One region of the Variovorax sp. DAIF25 genome, then DNA from elsewhere that is predicted to be linked to it. Evidence: predicted binding sites of a transcription regulator. Region 1 holds the regulator's gene; each other region holds the start of a gene.
The links. The regulator LexA, encoded in region 1, represses DNA repair genes until DNA is damaged. The targets are predictions, from matches to a motif close to ACTGTATNNNNATACAGT.
Positions count from the first base shown of each region.

Region 1 (2,263 bases):
CGGCGGTTTCGAGTGCCTCGAGCGCGGCGAGGCGATCAAGCTCGGCGCACACATCCGCCATCCGGCCCGAAATCACCACGCGGTTGTTGTTGCGCGCGCCACCCTGCTGGCGGTCGACGACGCGCACCACCCGCAGCGGACGCGAAGGTGCCTGGGCGACGGCTGCGGCCATGACGGCGTTCTGTCCGCTGTCGCCGCGTGCCGTGCACGACGGCCGTACCGAGACGTAGCGCAACTCGCTGGCGCACAGGTCGTCATCGCGACGGTGTACGGGGCGGGCGGGCAACCAGCGGCTCGCAAGCGACTGCAGCGGCATCCAAAGATCGACGAAGGTGAGGAGGGCGATTCCCATGTGAACTCCAAGAAGGTTTGAGGTTGAACACAGGCAGGATTCGTTGTCATCGGGCGCAGCAGGGTGATGGCGACAAAGCGCCATACGCCCGCCACCTGCGGCGACCGGATGGGGTATGCGTGATGCGGATCCGCGGAGCGGCTCGGCGATGCAGACCGCCGGGCCGGATCGGCAGGCCTACATCAGCATGGTGTTTCGGATCAGGCCGACCGCGAGGCCTTCGATTTCGAAGGACTCGCCGGGCTGGACCACGATGGTCGGGTAGTCGGGGTTCTCGGCGTGGAGCTCGATCACCTGCTTGTTGCGCTTGAGGCGCTTGACGGTCACTTCGTCGCCGAGGCGCGCCACCACGATCTGGCCGTTGCGCGCTTCCTTGGTGGCCTGCACGGCGAGCAGGTCGCCGTCCATGATGCCGGCGTCGCGCATCGACATGCCGCGCACCTTGAGCAGGTAGTCGGGCTGGCGCTGGAACAGCGTGTTCTCGACGTAGTAGGTTTGATCGACATGCTCCTGCGCGAGGATCGGCGAACCGGCCGCGACGCGGCCGATGAGCGGCAGCGCGAGCTGGGCCATGCCGGGCAGCGACAGCGAGAACTGGCTGTTGCGCGATTCGGCCAGCGAGCGCAGTGCATCGCCCTTGAGGCGGATGCCGCGCGAGGTACCGCTCACGAGTTCGATGACGCCCTTGCGGGCCAACGCCTGCAGATGCTCCTCGGCGGCATTGGCGGAGCGAAAGCCCAACTCGCTCGCGATTTCGGCGCGAGTGGGCGGCGCCCCGGTACGGGCAATGGCGCTCTGGATCAGATCGAGGATCTGCTGCTGGCGGGCGGTAAGCTTCACGGCGAACTGCATGGTGGTTCCTTGCGGCACTGGCTGAACATCCAGTACCTGTATTTTTAACCAGTTTTTCAAAGTTGGCAAGTCATGGTGACTTCATCCCTTTCGAATCCGCGGCGCGTGGTGGTGCTCGGCACCGGCGGCACCATCTCGGGCCGCGCGGCGAACAGCGGCGACAACATCGGCTACACCGCCGGCGAGGTGGGCGTGGCCGACCTGCTCGGCGGCATCGAGGCGCCCGCGGGCGTGACGCTGGCGGCGGAGCAGGTGGCCCAGGTCGACAGCAAGGACATGTCCTTCGCGATCTGGCGCGCACTGGCGCTGCGCTGCGCCCACTGGCTGGCGCAGCCCGACGTGGCCGGTGTGGTGATCACCCACGGCACCGACACGCTCGAGGAGACCGCCTTCTTCCTCCAGTCGGTGCTGGCGCCGCGCAAGCCCATCGTGCTGACCTGCGCCATGCGCCCGGCCTCCGCGCTGTCGCCCGACGGTCCGCAGAACGTGCGCGATGCGATCGCCGTGGCCGCGACACCGGGCGCGCAGGGCGTGACCGCGGTATGTGCGGGCACGGTGCGCGGTGCCTTCGACGTGCAGAAGGTGCACACCTATCGGCTCGATGCCTTCGACGCGGGCGACGCGGGGCCGGTGGGCTACGTGGAGGAGGGCGAGGTACGGCGCGTGCGTGACTGGCCGGCTTCGGAAGCAGGCGCGGCCCTCGACCGTCTTCCCGAGGACGAGGCCGCATGGCCGCGCGTGGAGATCGTGATGAGCCACGCAGGTGCGAGCGGCGCGTTGATCCATGCGCTGCGTGCCGATGGCACGGCGGCGTCTCCTCTGCGGGGCCTCGTGCTGGCGACCACCGGCAACGGCACGCTGCACCATGCGCTCGAGGCGGCGGCGCTCGAGGCGCAGGAGGCCGGCATCGCGGTGCTGCGCGCCACCCGCTGCACGCAAGGGCGCATCCTGCCCAAGCCGGGCGACCGCCTGCGCGATGCGGGCGCGCTGACGCCCGTCAAGGCGCGCATCGCGCTGACGCTCGAGCTGCTCTGAAGTCGGGACGCCAAAGAAAAAGCC
Region 1 covers NZ_CP136636.1:4,138,641-4,140,903, reverse strand. The annotation lists gene R0232_RS19200 (hypothetical protein) at 1-352, opposite strand, end outside; gene lexA (transcriptional repressor LexA) at 530-1,204, opposite strand; gene R0232_RS19190 (asparaginase) at 1,277-2,239, shown strand.

Region 2 (2,263 bases), 3.5 Mb from region 1:
GGGAAGTCGAGGATGTTGCGCACCGTCGCGCCGCGGAACGAGTAGATCGACTGCGCGTCGTCGCCCACCACCGTCACGCCCCGGCCATCGGGCTTGAGCGCGAGCAGGATCGAGGCCTGCAGCAGGTTGGTGTCCTGGTACTCGTCGACCAGCACGTGGTCGAAGCGCGCGCCCAGGTGCTGCGCCAGCGTGGGCTCCTCCATCATGCCGGCCCAGTAGAGCAGCAGGTCGTCGTAGTCGAGCACGTTCTGCTGCTGCTTGGCCTCGACGTAGGCGCCGAACAGCTGCTGCAGCTCGACGCCCCATTCGGCGCACCACGGAAAGGACTGCTTCAACACCGACTCGAGCGGCGCGCGCGTGTTCACGCAGCGCGAATAGATCGACAGGCAGGTGCCCTTGTGCGGAAAGCGGCGCGCGCTCGACGAGAAGCCGAGTTCGTGCCGCGCCAGCCCCATCAGGTCCTCGGCGTCGCCGCGGTCGTGGATGGTGAAGTTGTCGTCCAGCCCGATCTGCGCGGCGTACTCGCGCAGCAGCCGCGCGCCGATGCCGTGGAAGGTGCCGGCCCAGGGCAGCGCGGGCGCGGTGTGGGCCTGCAGCCCCAGCACGCGCGCGAGCACCTGGCCGGCGCGCTGCGCCATTTCCTGCGCGGCGCGGCGCGAGAAGGTCAGGAGCAGCAGGCGCTGCGGGTCGACCCCGCGCGCGATCAGGTGCGCCACCCGGTGCGCCAGCGTGCTGGTCTTGCCCGAGCCGGCGCCGGCGATGACGAGCAAGGGCCCTGCATCGGCCGCGTCCGGCGCGCCACCAGCCAGCGCCTCCACCCCGTGCTCGACCGCCGCGCGCTGCTCGTCGTTGAGGCTGGCGAGGGCGGCCGCGAGGCGCTCGGCCTGGGTCGCCGGCGGGGTGGAAAAGACGGGGGACACGGCGCTCGGCATGGGCGCCACTCTACTGGATGTTCGTCCAGTCCAGCCAACTCTGCGCTCATTCGCCGATGACATAATCGCGCCTCGCTGCAACTGGAGACCGCATCGTGGAAACCGCCCCGTCTCGGCAGCTTTCAACTCCCGGCTGAGTCCGGCCGACCGGGTCCGGGATTTGAAAGCGCCCCCTTTCTCGCCCCCCGCCCGTCCGCCCCATCGCCCCAGCCATTTCACGGGAGTGAGCCATGCTCAATATCTTCACGCTCGCCAACGGCCGCCTCGTCCAGGAAGAGATCGAGGCCCTCGAGGAGCTCTCCCGCTTCCAGCCGATCTGGGTCGACCTCGAATCGCCCACGCTCGAGGAGAAGCGCTGGATCAAGCAGTACTACGGTCTCTCGATCCCCGAGGACGCGATGGACGAGGACATCGAGGAATCGGCGCGCTTCTATGAAGAGGACAACGGCGAACTCCACATCCGCAGCGACTTCCTGATCGACGACGACGAAGCCCCGCGCGCGGTGCGCGTCGCGTTCATCCTCAACCAGCACAACACCGACCTGCGCAGCCGCGGCGTGCTGTTCTCGATCCACGACGAGGACGTGCCCGTGTTCCGCCTGCTGCGCATGCGCGCGCGCCGCGCACCGGGGCTGATCGAGGACGCGAAGGAAGTGATGCTCAAGCTCTTCGACGCCGACGCCGAGTACTCGGCCGACTCGCTCGAGAACATCTACGACGAACTCGAGGCCGCCAGCAAGAAGGTGCTCTCGGGCAACGTCAGCGACGAGCTCGCGGGCGAGGTGCTGGGCGCCATCGCGCGCCAGGAAGACCTGAACGGGCGCATCCGCCGCAACGTGATGGACACGCGCCGCGCGGTCAGCTTCATGATGCGCAGCAAGATGCTCAATGCCGAGCAGTTCGAGGAGGCGCGGCAGATCCTGCGCGACATCGAATCGCTCGACAACCACACGGCCTTCCTGTTCGACAAGATCAACTTCCTGATGGATGCGACCGTCGGTTTCATCAACATCAACCAGAACAAGACGATCAAGATCTTCTCGGTGGCCAGCGTCGCGCTGCTGCCGCCGACCCTGATCGCGAGCATCTACGGCATGAACTTCAAGTTCATGCCCGAGCTCGACTGGGCCATGGGCTATCCCTACGCCATCGTGCTGATGGCCGCGAGCGCGCTGGTGCCGATGTGGTACTTCCGCCGGCGCGGCTGGCTCAAGTAGAAGGCTGGGCGGCGAGCCAGGCGGCGACCAGCGCGAGGCTGTAGCGGCTCGCGACCTCGGCGACGAAGCGCGCGAAGTCGCCATGGGCCTCGTCGTCGGCACGGTCCGAGATCG
Region 2 covers NZ_CP136636.1:686,363-688,625, reverse strand. The annotation lists gene R0232_RS03265 (ATP-dependent helicase) at 1-932, opposite strand, end outside; gene corA (magnesium/cobalt transporter CorA) at 1,163-2,149, shown strand; gene R0232_RS03255 (5'-methylthioadenosine/adenosylhomocysteine nucleosidase) at 2,142-2,263, opposite strand, start outside.
Region 2: a site for LexA is predicted at 945-962, ahead of R0232_RS03265 (ATP-dependent helicase). Genes of this name have one in related genera too.

Region 3 (2,263 bases), 1.6 Mb from region 1:
CTACCTCGACGTGATCACCGCGCAGCAGTCGCTGCTGACGGTGGAGCGCCAGGCCGCGCAGCTGCAGGGCCAGCGCCTGCTGACCTCGGTGTTCCTCGTGAAGGCGCTGGGCGGCGACTGGTGCGGCGACGGCAACGCGGACGCCGCGCTCGCATCTAGAACAGGCTGCCCTGCCCCGGCGCGCCAGGTGGCCGAAAAGCGCTGAGGTCGAGCGCGATGCGCTCGCGGTTGAAGCCGATGCGCGCGGTCGCCTTCTCGAAGCGCTGGCGCAGCAGGTCGGCCCACAGGCCGGTGCCCTTCATGCGCGTGGCGAAGTCGGCGTCGTAGTCCTTGCCGCCTCGCACGTCGTGGATGCGCGCCATGATGCGGTCCGCGCGCTGCGGGTAGTGCAGCGCCAGCCATTGCTTGAACAGCGGCGCCACCTCCCAGGGCAGCCGGATCATGGTGTAGAAGGCGCTGCGCGCGCCCGCCTCCCAGGCCGCCTCGAGCACCTGCTCCATGTCTTCCGTCACGAACGGAATCTGTGGCGCCACGCTCACGCCCACCGGCACGCCGGCCTCGGCCAGCGTGCGGATGGTGCGCAGCCGCCGGTGCGGCGCCGCGGCGCGCGGCTCGAGCTTGCGCGCGAGTTCGCCGTCGAGCGTGGTCACGGTCACGTACACCGCCGCCAGGCCGCGCGCGGCGGCCGGCGCGATCAGGTCGAGGTCGCGTTCGATCGCGCTGGACTTGGTCACCAGCCCGAAGGGGTGGTTGACCTCCGACAGCAGCTCGATCAGCGAGCGCGTGATGCGCAGCTCGCGCTCGATCGGCTGGTAGCAGTCGGTGGCCGTGCCGATCGCGATGTGGCTGGGCCGGTAGCTCTTGCGGCCCAGCTCGCGGCGCAGCACCTCGACCAGGTTGCGCTTGGCGATCAGCTTGGTCTCGAAGTCCAGCCCCGGCGACAGGTTGAGGTAGCTGTGCGTGGGCCGCGCGAAGCAGTAGATGCAGCCATGCTCGCAGCCGCGGTAGGGGTTGATCGAGCGGTCGAAGTAGATGTCGGGCGAGTCGTTCTCGTTCATCGCCGACTTCACGTCCTCGAAGCGCACCTCGGTGGCCAGCGGCTCGAGCTCGTCGGCCTCGGCGGCGTTCTCCTCGAGCGTGCCCCAGCCATCGTCGAAGGCATCGCGCTCGTCCTTCGAGAAGCGGTGCGCGAGCCGCGTGGCGGCGCCGCGGCCCTTGATGGCCTGGATGGGGATGTAGGCGGCGGGTGGCATGGCGCAACTCCTTCGCGGATCGGATCACTGTTTAAACATACAGTATTTCACCATTCCACCGGGCCACGGCGATTTTTCTATTTCTTTCTTGACAGAAATTTCGGAAGTCCTAGACTCCAGCGCATGGAACTCACCGACATCCAACGCAAGTTCGTCCTCCACTGGGGCGAGATGGGCTCCATGTGGGGCGTCAACCGCACCGTCTCGCAGATCCATGCGCTGCTGTTCGTGCACGGCAAGCCGATCCATGCCGAGGAGCTGTCCGACACGCTGGGCGTGGCGCGCTCCAACGTGAGCAACAGCCTGAAGGAACTGCAGGCCTGGAACCTGGTGCGCGTCACCCACATGCTGGGCGACCGGCGCGACTACTTCGAGACCAGCGTCGACGTCTGGGAGCTGTTCCGCACCGTGGTGCGCGAGCGCAAGGAACGCGAGTTCGATCCCACCATCCGCGTGCTGCGCGAGATCGTCGCGAGCCCCGATTTCCAGAAGGAATCGGCCGATGCGCAGGACCGCATCCGCTCCACCATGGACCTGATGGCCAAGCTCGCGACCTGGGCCGACGAGATGCTGCGGCTGTCGCCCGGCACGCTCGACAAGGTGCTGACGCTGGGCGCGAGCGTGCAGAAGTTCGTTCGCGGCGATGCGCCCGCGCCCGCCACCGGCAAGGACGATCCCGACGCCCACCATGCGAGCCTGCCGATGATCTGAGGTCGGCTCTTTTTTTGCCCATCAATTTCTCTTTTGACAGAAATATCGAGAACAAAGAACACCATGCCCCGTCCCACCGCCATCGCCTACCCGCTGACCGTCTACTACGACGCCACCTGCCGCCTGTGCAGCGCCGAAATGGGCGCGATGAAGGCGCGCGACGCGGCCGCGCGGCTCGTTCTGGTCGACTGCTCGCCGCCGGATTTCGATGCCGGCCCGGCGCCGCGCGAGGCCCTGATGACCGCGATCCACGTGGTCGATGCCGCCGGCCGCGTGCAGGTCGGCGTGCCCGCCATCCG
Region 3 covers NZ_CP136636.1:2,497,258-2,499,520, reverse strand. The annotation lists gene R0232_RS11440 (efflux transporter outer membrane subunit) at 1-205, shown strand, start outside; gene R0232_RS11435 (PA0069 family radical SAM protein) at 156-1,253, opposite strand; gene R0232_RS11430 (GbsR/MarR family transcriptional regulator) at 1,377-1,964, shown strand; gene R0232_RS11425 (thiol-disulfide oxidoreductase DCC family protein) at 2,028-2,263, shown strand, end outside.
Region 3: a site for LexA is predicted at 1,280-1,297, ahead of R0232_RS11435 (PA0069 family radical SAM protein). Genes of this name have one in related genera too.